3 regions of the Donghicola sp. XS_ASV15 genome follow, and region 1 is predicted to be linked to each of the others. Evidence: riboswitches for the same ligand, from Rfam matches in the RefSeq annotation. Region 1 holds a riboswitch; each other region holds the start of a gene.
What was found. Region 1 has a riboswitch for cobalamin ahead of AB9K37_RS04950 (hypothetical protein). Riboswitches for the same ligand answer to the same signal wherever they lie in the genome.

Region 1 (3,204 bases):
AAGCCGATGACCTTGCTTCGCGGCAACTACTATCCGAGCCGCCCCGCCAGTGCTGGGGCCAAGGACTTTGGGATTGCGGCGCACACGGATTACGGCTGCGTGACATTGTTGGCGACCGATGGTGTCGCGGGGCTAGAGGTTCAACTGCACGACGGCTCTTGGTTGCCGGTACAGGCTGAACCTGGAACCTTCATCATAAACTTTGGGGAAATGTTGGAGAGCTGGACCAACGGCCGCATCAAGGCAACCCTGCACCGCGTCATTGGCTCTAGCGAAGAGCGGATATCGGTTCCTCTGTTCTTTAATCCCAATTTCGACACCAACGTCGCGCCCATCGGAACCGGCGGTACGCTTTTGGCTGGGGACCACCTAGAGCGCCGATTCCGCGAAACCTACCTGCATTTGAAAAGCACAGCTTGACCTTTGATACCAAAGGCCACGTGGTTGATGCCTGCGGTCATGTGAAAAAACCAACCAATTAGTCAAAACCCTGCTCAGTCAACACTGATAAGGGACAATGACAATGCAAGGTTTTTCCAAACACATTCTTCTGGCCATCGCAGGCGGGGTACTGGTTTCGGCCTGTTCGGATGGCGGCGCGAACTACACGCCAATACACGATGGCCCCACCCAAATCGGCTTTCAAAGCGATCTGGCAGCGTGTCAGCGCCTTGCCAAGAACCAGACGCACCTGACCCAAGAAGCGTACGGCGCCGCTGCCATCGGCGCAGCCGCAGGAGCGCTTTTGACAATGGCCGCGGATGACGAAGACGAGATTGTCGGCAATGCTCTGGGGGGCGCTGCGATTCTTGGAGGAACTGCTGCGGTCGAAGGCAAAGAAAAGCGCGAAGAGATCGTGGTCAACTGCATGAAAGGACGTGGTCATGCCGTGGTCGGATAAATCCTTTGCCGCCATGGCTGCAGGAATGTGCGGCGCGACCTATTTGATCGGGCTCGTTCTTTATAGCACGGCCTTTGCATCCGCAGATATGGACGCTGCCGGGATGCCTTCGATCAGAACGCTGGCGTTCATGGTCGAGAACGCGACCCTCTTGGGGCTGTGGTACTTTACGATCTACGTCGTGAATGGGCTCGCGCTCTTGGGGTTGGTGTTTGCATTGGGGCCATCGACCGGGCCGCTTTGGCAAAAGTGGATTTCGGGGATCGGCTTTGTCTGGTCGGCGCTGGTGATCGCGGCGGGGCTGGTGGCCGTTGTGGCTCTGTCTGCCCTGCCGCAGATCTATCACCTCGCTCCGTCAGAGGCCGCGCGACATTGGCACATCGCCGTCACATTGGTCGAAGGGATCGGTGGCGGGACAGAGCTTCTTGGGGCGCTTTGGATCCTTGGTGTCGCCTGCGGTCCGGCTCTGAGCTCGGCGCAAAAGGCATTGGCGCTGGTGATCGGTACGGCAGGTCTCTTGACCATCCATCCGGCACTGGCAGAGGTCGCGGCAGCTGTCTTTGGCCTGTCATTTATGATCCTGTTTCTGTGGCTGGCCGTCACACTCTGGCCGCGCAAAACGACAATGCCGCAGCACGCCTGAGGGAAACCGATTGACGGGGGCGTTGGCCCCCGTCATCGTTGCGCTTGATGGTTGCCGTATCTTTCCGGTGCGGCATGAAAAGGGAACGCGGTGTAAGTCCGCGACTGCCCCCGCAACTGTAAGCGAAGAGCTGTCCTTTACAGCCACTGGCATATTGCCGGGAAGGGAAGGACCAGCGACGACACGCGAGTCAGGAGACCTGCCATCAACGTATTGCAAACCCGGACGGGGTGTTCCGGTGGATGCGGTGGCCCCTGCTTGGTCTTCCGTTCTCCGCCTTGATGCCTTGCTTCCTGCGCGGAGGGCGCCATGACCTTGAACACAATCGTTGACGTATTGTCGGCCAAACCTGCATCAACCGCCAATCCGGAACATCTGGCGCGCGCCAGTTTCCTACAGTGGTGCCTGTCGCTCGACAGTGCGTTGGACCTACGCAAAGAGGCACGCGCTGCGGCCGCGAAGGTCGAGCAGAGCGATGTTGATACAGACGCACTGATCGCATTTCAGAAACTGCTGGTCGAAGCATCGCGTCCAGTGAGTCTCTCTGTTCGCCGGCGCGGGCGCCGCCGCTCAAATCCTCTGCAGTAGAGGGGCGCAACCAATTGCCTGCCCAATGTGCAAACTAAATGTCCGGCGCTACCATCCCCACGGTTGCGCCGATCGGTCGCAGGCACCCAAGACATTGGTCGCAGAAATGCTCCGCTAACCCGAAATCTTGTTTTCACATATCATATTGATGTAACGATGACTTTTTCAGATAGCGGGGCTTGAATTTACTAAATTTACCTTTCGAGTAAAACGACTTCACAAATAAATTTATGCGACGCAGGGACTTATTCCATTGTTTTCAAACTCTGGTAATGTCTCGCTAAGGGAGAGACAGCGTCATATTGTGTTGCTGCATTTTGCCCCCACTTCGGGGCGTCCATATAACGACAGAGGGAGGAGCCTTATGTCCACTCAAGCGCAAACCGCCGAGGTCAAGGAACCGGTGTATCCGGTCCCCACCGAATATGCGAAAACCGCTCACATCGACGCGGCAAAGTACCAAGAGATGTATGCCCAGTCGGTCAACGACCCCGAAGCATTCTGGGGCGAGCACGGCAAACGTCTGGACTGGATCAAGCCCTACACTCAGGTCAAAGACGTCAACTACAACTTCGGTGAAGTCAGCATCAAGTGGTTCCACGATGGCACCCTGAACGTTGCCTACAACTGTATTGACCGTCACCTCGAAAAGCGCGGCGACCAGACTGCGATCATCTTCGAGCCCGACAATCCGGACGACGAAGCACAGCACATCACGTACAACGAGCTGCACGACAAGGTTTGCCGCATGGCGAACGTCCTGCGCAGCCAGGGTGTGACCAAAGGTGATCGTGTCATCCTGTATCTCCCCATGATCCCCGAAGCGGCATATGCGATGCTGGCCTGTGCCCGTATCGGTGCGATCCACTCGATCGTGTTTGCGGGCTTCTCGCCCGACGCTCTGGCAAACCGCGTCAACGACTGCGGCGCCAAGGTCATCATCACCGCAGACGAAGCGCCCCGTGGCGGCCGCGTCACCCCGCTGAAGTCGAACGCGGATGCCGCGCTTCTGCACTGCTCGGACAAGGTCCGCTGCCTCGTGGTCAAGCACACCGGCGGTCAGACCACTTGG
Region 2 (3,204 bases), on a different contig from region 1:
GGACAACGTTTCCTCGATCGCAGCCACGCCTAGGATTTCGGCGATCTCGTTTGCGGGCATTGTGGCTTCGGCCACGTGCCCTGCGCCCATATCCGCTTTGAAAACGTGCGGAATTGGCTCTGTGGGGGTAAAGATGAAAAAGCCATCGCGGTCTGTCACAGCTTCGCCGATTTGCACGCCTTGGGCATCTAGAACCTGAATAGTGGTTCCCGCAGACATGTCACCGTTCGAAAAACCAAGCTCGCCTTCAATCGAGTCTCCGGATTTGAAGATCGCAAAAATTACCTTGTGAGCAGCAGCAGGGAAAGGCAGCGCAATCAATGCAATAATTAGGGCAAGGTATCGGATCAATGTGCCGCTCCCTTGATCGCCGAGAAAAGGTCAGGACGCACCTTGCGCACCAAATAGACCGCCGTACCTGTGAGCAGCGCCTCGATTACCATGACAGGGATATGCGCGAAGAACACCAGCTTGGCCGCGGGAATGAACGCGTCGCCCGTGAGCATCAGTGAAAAGGCGACCAGACATGTTGTGGCCGCGATAGCAAAGGCGCCACCGACACCGGCCCAGATCGCGCCGGTCGTGGGGGAACTACGCTCGACCAACTTGCCGAACAAGAGCCAGGTCAGAACCGCTGGCCCAGCGATGTTCAGGGCGTTGACCCCCAAGACGGTCAACCCGCCAAAGCCAAAGAACACGGTTTGAAGCAACAGCCCAACAAAGAGCGCCGGGAATGCGGCCCACCCCAGGATGAGCCCGGCCAGACCGTTCAGGATCAGGTGCACCGAAGACGGACCAATCGGCACGTGGATCAGAGAGGCAACAAAGAAACTGGCAGAGAGGATCCCGGTTGCGGGGATCCTCTCTAGGCTTAGCCGTTTGAGGCCCATGGCTACGCCCCCGACAGCCAAAACGGTGCCAGCGATGACAACAGAGTTTGAAAGAGCGCCGTCAACAATGTGCATGGATTATTCCATATTGTAGGCTCTGATCCAGAACACGGCGTCCTGACTCAGAGGTTTGCCGTTGTGTTCTGTCTCTGGGCCTGCTTCGAGAGCAGCAAAACCCCACCACCCGGCTTTGGGAACACCGAATGTAAAGTACCCATTCGCGTCAGATATAGCGACTACGGTTCCGCCGGGCATTGTGCCGACGGTCGGTTCACTGGCGGAAAAGGTCTGAATGTCGGGTGTCGCAGCGACGTACTCGATCTCGATCTCGATACCCGCTGCGGGCTTGCCTTCGCTCAGGACTTGGCCGGTGAAGCTCGAGCCCGTGATCACATTGTAAGGCTTGACCAAGGGGACGATCTCGGTGCGCAGGCCAACGGGGTTCATCCAATCTGTCGGGAGCTCGTTACGATTGAAAACCACTTTCGTGAGCTGCTGGATATACTTGTCTTCGCTCTCTTCAAAATATGGGGCGGGTTCGGTCACCACGACGTAATCGCCAGATCGTTTGACGGGCAGGGTCGCGCGAAAGCCGTTGTTTTCGTTCTCTGCACCCTTGAAACTGGCGGCTTCCAGACGATCAGCCAGATCTGTTTTTTCGCCATTGTGGATCATGTAAAAGGCTTCAGGCGCCTCCATTTCCATCACATGGCCGTTCTCGAAGGGGTGCCAAAACACAACGGCCAAGGGGACATCGCCCGGCGTCGAAATCTGTGTTTCGTCAGCGTAAGGCAGGAGAAAATGCGCCTGCGCGGCAATCGGGAGGAATGTGATCAGCGCGGCGGCTGACAGGAGTTTGTTCTTCATTTCGAACCTCTCAGAATGCGGGGCATAGGCCCGCAGATGAAAGGACAGTAGGGAAGCTGGACACGGTAGATTTTTAGACCTGCCGAGCCAGACGCTCACCCCGGCGTCCGGTTGGGTAAGGCCGGTTTCCCGACCCCGTGACGGCAGGTCTCCTGGCTCGCGGGTCGTTATGCTGTCCTTGCCTTCCCGGGGTGTTCCCCAGTGGCGTGTTGGACGCACTCACCGCTTACAGTTGCGGGGGCAGCCACGGTTTTGGTCCCTGATGGGTACGCCGCACCGTGTTCCCTTTTACTTCTGCTGCGCCGTGTCGCGCCACGCAGAACCGTTCACGGCTTTGTAATGCAGGGAGTTCATAGCCGAGTCAATCTCGAACGTGATAGGGCAGGGACGCGACTCGGAAGAGGGGTGTCGCTGCGCCGTTTTCGCGTTGTGAACCGTTTTAAATGGTTTGAGCGCAACCGAGCGAAACAGCCGGGTGGGCCTTTGGTCACAACGTCAATGAGAGCATCCGCGAAGCGGTGCGCTGACTGAATATGAATTTCGTTCATAACAAACTCAAGAAGCATGAATTATGCTTTGTCTCCTGACCGTGGTACGCGCGTGCGCAGAAAGCAGGTGCCCTCATGAACTCTCTCTCGCTGCCGCGCAGCCCTTCGTACGATGCCATCGCCAAAGCCGCCAACGAGCGTATTCTGATCCTCGATGGTGCGATGGGGACGATGATCCAGACCCTGAACATGACCGAAGAAGATTTTACCGCCAGCGGTCATATTCACGGTCCTGGCTGCCGCCACCATTTGGACCACCCGCAAAAGGGCAACAATGACCTGCTGGTTCTGACCCAGCCCCAAGCGGTCGAGGACATCCAGCTAGAGTTCGCTCTAGCGGGTGCGGACATTCTGGAAACCAATACGTTTTCTTCGACCACCATCGCGCAGGCCGACTACGGCTTGGAGAACGCGGTGCATGATCTGAACGTCGCGGGCGCACAGGTGGCCCGCCGCGCTGCGGACCGCGCAACCGCGCAGGACGGCAAACCCCGCTGGGTCGCAGGCGCTGTGGGGCCGACTAACCGCACCGCTTCCATTAGTCCCGATGTGAATGATCCCGGCTACCGCGCCGTGACCTTTGACGAACTGAGCGCCGCTTACGGCCAGCAGATCGACGGGTTGATCGCGGGTGGTTCTGATCTGATCCTGATCGAAACGATTTTCGACACGCTGAATGCCAAAGCGGCTATCTTTGCCGCGTTTGAGAGCTTCGCCAAAGTGGGTCGGCAACTGCCCATCATGATTTCGGGCACCATCACCGATGCCTCGGGACGGACTCTTTCGGGGCAGACGCCCACGGCTTTCTGGCACTCGGTCCGTCATGCGCGGCCCTTTACCGTGGGTTTGAACTGCGCCCTTGGCGCTGATGCTATGCGGCCGCATCTGGCGGAACTGGC
Region 3 (3,204 bases), on a different contig from region 1:
CCGCGACGTAGCCTTTGACACGCAAGATATTCTGGTCCTTTGCCATTTTCTCAATCGCATCTTGCAACGCCTGCACGTCCTCGACTTCGCCAAGATCGACCACGACGCTGTCGAAATCGTCATGTTCGTGATCATCGTGGCCGTCGTGGTGCGAGGGACGGTTGTGCAGGTCGTCCTCTGCCGCAGCCTCGAGGCCAAGGATCACGCGGGGATCAACCGCGCCATCGGTGATCGCGATGATCGGCAGCTTGCGGGGGGCTTCGGCCTCAACGACCTCTTTGGCCTTGGCAATGCCAGCCTCACCGGCCAGATCGGCCTTGGACAGCAGTACGATGTCGGCGCAGCTGATCTGGTCCTCGAAGACCTCAGACAGGGGCGTTTCGTGATCCAGGCTCTCGTCCGCCTCGCGCTGCGCTTGAACGGCGTCTAGATCGGGGGCGAATTGACCAGCAGCGACAGCCTCGGCATCGGCGACGGCAATCACGCCATCCACGGTGATGCGCGACTTGATCGCGGGCCAGTCGAACGCTTTGAGCAGGGGCTTGGGCAGAGCCAGACCCGAGGTCTCGATGATGATGTGCTCGGGCGTTTCAGGCAGGGCCATCAGCCGTTCGATGGTCGGGATGAAGTCATCGGCCACGGTGCAGCAGATGCAGCCGTTCGCAAGCTCCATGATGTTGTTTTCGGGGCAATTTTCATCGGCGCAAGATTTCAGGATGTCACCATCCACACCAGCGGTACCGAATTCGTTGACCAGAACGGCCAGACGCTTGCCCTGTGGGTTCTGCATCAGGTGACGGATCAACGTGGTTTTACCAGAGCCGAGAAAGCCGGTGATCACGGTCACGGGGATTTTAGACAGGTTAGACATGGTTACTCCTGCGGGGGAATGCGGGCGATGGATTGTTTGCGGAACGCCTGAGGGCGCTCGCGCCAAGGGACGATCCCGTCGGTGGTTTGGGCATATGCCCGCACGCCGGTCAGGATTTCCTCTACCTGCGTGTCGGGGTCCATGTCGCCGTAGACATAGGTCCAACGGGCGGGGCCTCCGGTCAGGGCAATCGAGCACCCGCGCGAACAGGCAGACAGGCATTCGGCGGGCTTCAGGCGGACGTTCTCGGGCAGGTCTGACCGGGTCAGGGTGTCATACAGGCGCGCGCCGGGGCGCGGCTCGTCCGCGACGGGCTCTCCGCCCGCGATGCGGCGGCAGGTGGTGCAGACGGTCAAGGTGACCTCGGCCATGGGTGCCTCCCTAAACTGGCTGGGAAAACGGGGGATCACTGGCCATCGGGCACGACGGTACGCGCCTGTCAAAGCCGGCCGCGACACACCCCGGTCGCCCGTACATTTCATCGTGCTGGCAGGTCTCCCGGCTTGCGGAGCCCGAGGGGGTCCTCGGCTGGCCCGATCCTTCCCGGCAAATGGATGCCAGTGGCAACGGGGCCTCTCCGGTCACGGTCGCGGGGGCGGCTGCGTTTCGGCTGCGATTTTGGTCGCAAAGCGGTAGCGCATTCCCTCTTCGCCTGTCATAGACAGGAACCAGCGCCGCCCACCTGAGGGAAGGCACCCCACCTTGTCAAGCGTAAGGATCGTCCTATGAGCGATAAGCCCCAAACTGATGAAGCCCGTCACGCGGCCAAGATGGCCAAGAAGAAAGCGGCGCGGGACAAAATCATGGCCACGAAAGAGGGCGAGAAGGGCCTGATCATTGTCCATACAGGGCCGGGCAAGGGCAAATCGTCGTCCGGTTTCGGAATGATCTTGCGCTGTATCGCCCACGGAATGCCCTGCTCGGTGGTCCAGTTCATCAAGGGCGCATGGGAGACCGGTGAGCGGACCTTGATCGAGGCGAACTTCAACGATCTCTGCCAGTTCCACGCCATGGGCGAAGGGTTCACTTGGGAGACCCAAGACAAATCACGCGATATCGAGATGGCTAATAAGGGCTGGGAAAAAGCCAAAGAGCTTATCCTGAACCCCGAGATCAAGTTCGTGCTTTTGGACGAAATCAATATCGCCCTGCGCTATGATTATCTGGACGTCGAAGAGGTGGTGCGCTTCCTGAAAGAAGAAAAGCCGCCCATGACCCATGTGTGTCTGACCGGTCGGAATGCCAAAGAGCCGCTGATCGAGGCGGCAGATCTGGTGACCGAGATGACCTTGGTGAAGCATCCGTTCCGGTCTGGCATCAAAGGGCAGAAAGGCGTCGAATTCTGAGTGGAATGGGGGCGCTGCCCCCTCTTGCCGCTGCGCGCCAATTCACCCCCGGGGTATTGGGACCAAGAAAGAGTACGGGGTTCTTCGCTCTTTCTTGGCGATAAATACCCTCGCCGAAGGCATTCGTGCGCAGCGCGAAAAGAAAAAGGGCCCAGCTGGGCCCTTTTGTGTGTCTGACAGTCGAAGCTGTCAGATCGCAAGGTATTCGGCGCGCAACTCTTCGTTCGCGAGAACTTCGGCGGCAGAGCCATCATAGACAATCCCGCCGGTGTCGAGGATGATCGCGCGGTCGGCGATTTGTAGAACGCGGACGGCGTTCTGTTCCACGATCACAGTGGTGATGCCCTGTTCTTTGATGTGCATCAGGGTTTTCTCGATCTCGTCCACAATCACGGGCGCGAGGCCTTCGTAGGGCTCATCGAGGAGGAGCACTTTGATGTCACGGGCTAGGGCGCGGGCAATGGCCAGCATCTGCTGTTCGCCGCCTGAAAGGGTCACGCCCTCTTGTTTGCGGCGCTCGCCAAGGCGGGGGAACAGATCGTAGAGGCGGTCGATCGACCAGCCGATGGGCGGGGCGATTTGGGCCAGTTGCAGGTTTTCCTCGACTGTGAGGCCGGGGATGATCCGGCGGTCTTCGGGAACGAGACCGAGGCCCGCCGCTGCAGCCTCATAGCTGGTCATGTTGTGCAGGGGCTGGTGGTCCAGCCAGATCTCGCCGTGAGTGACCTGCGGGCTGCCTGTGCGTGCGATGGCGCGCAGGGTCGAGGTTTTGCCAGCGCCGTTCCGGCCAAGAAGGGCGAGGATTTCGCCTTCGTGGACGTTAAAGTTGACGCCCTGCACGATGTAGCTTTCGCCGTAGTAGGCGTGCATGTCCCAGACCGACAGAAAGGCGGGCGCCGTTTCTGCGTGGTTCGAGTTCTTGGAGAAATCGGGTCTTACGTTCATAGGGAAATCTCCTGATTAGACCTGCGCTTCGCCAAGGTAGGC

Region 2: it holds a riboswitch for cobalamin, as region 1 does, so the genes downstream of both, AB9K37_RS08185 (DUF4198 domain-containing protein) here and AB9K37_RS04950 (hypothetical protein) in region 1, are expected to answer to the same signal.
Region 3: it holds a riboswitch for cobalamin, as region 1 does, so the genes downstream of both, AB9K37_RS11220 (DUF1636 family protein) here and AB9K37_RS04950 (hypothetical protein) in region 1, are expected to answer to the same signal.

The regions. Positions count from the first base shown of each region.
Region 1 covers NZ_JBGFGN010000112.1:6,300-9,503, forward strand. Annotated here, with positions in the region: gene AB9K37_RS04935 (isopenicillin N synthase family dioxygenase) at 1-420, shown strand, start outside; gene AB9K37_RS04940 (glycine zipper family protein) at 524-901, shown strand; gene AB9K37_RS04945 (hypothetical protein) at 885-1,544, shown strand; cobalamin riboswitch at 1,576-1,766, shown strand; gene AB9K37_RS04950 (hypothetical protein) at 1,854-2,132, shown strand; gene acs (acetate--CoA ligase) at 2,497-3,204, shown strand, end outside.
Region 2 covers NZ_JBGFGN010000128.1:21,869-25,072, forward strand. Annotated here, with positions in the region: gene AB9K37_RS08175 (cobalt ABC transporter permease) at 1-351, opposite strand, end outside; gene cbiM (cobalt transporter CbiM) at 348-965, opposite strand; gene AB9K37_RS08185 (DUF4198 domain-containing protein) at 969-1,757, opposite strand; cobalamin riboswitch at 1,882-2,099, opposite strand; gene AB9K37_RS08190 (homocysteine S-methyltransferase family protein) at 2,381-3,204, shown strand, end outside.
Region 3 covers NZ_JBGFGN010000135.1:89,751-92,954, forward strand. Annotated here, with positions in the region: gene cobW (cobalamin biosynthesis protein CobW) at 1-871, opposite strand, end outside; gene AB9K37_RS11220 (DUF1636 family protein) at 874-1,242, opposite strand; cobalamin riboswitch at 1,342-1,559, opposite strand; gene cobO (cob(I)yrinic acid a,c-diamide adenosyltransferase) at 1,597-2,217, shown strand; gene AB9K37_RS11230 (ABC transporter ATP-binding protein) at 2,407-3,162, opposite strand; gene AB9K37_RS11235 (ABC transporter ATP-binding protein) at 3,178-3,204, opposite strand, start outside.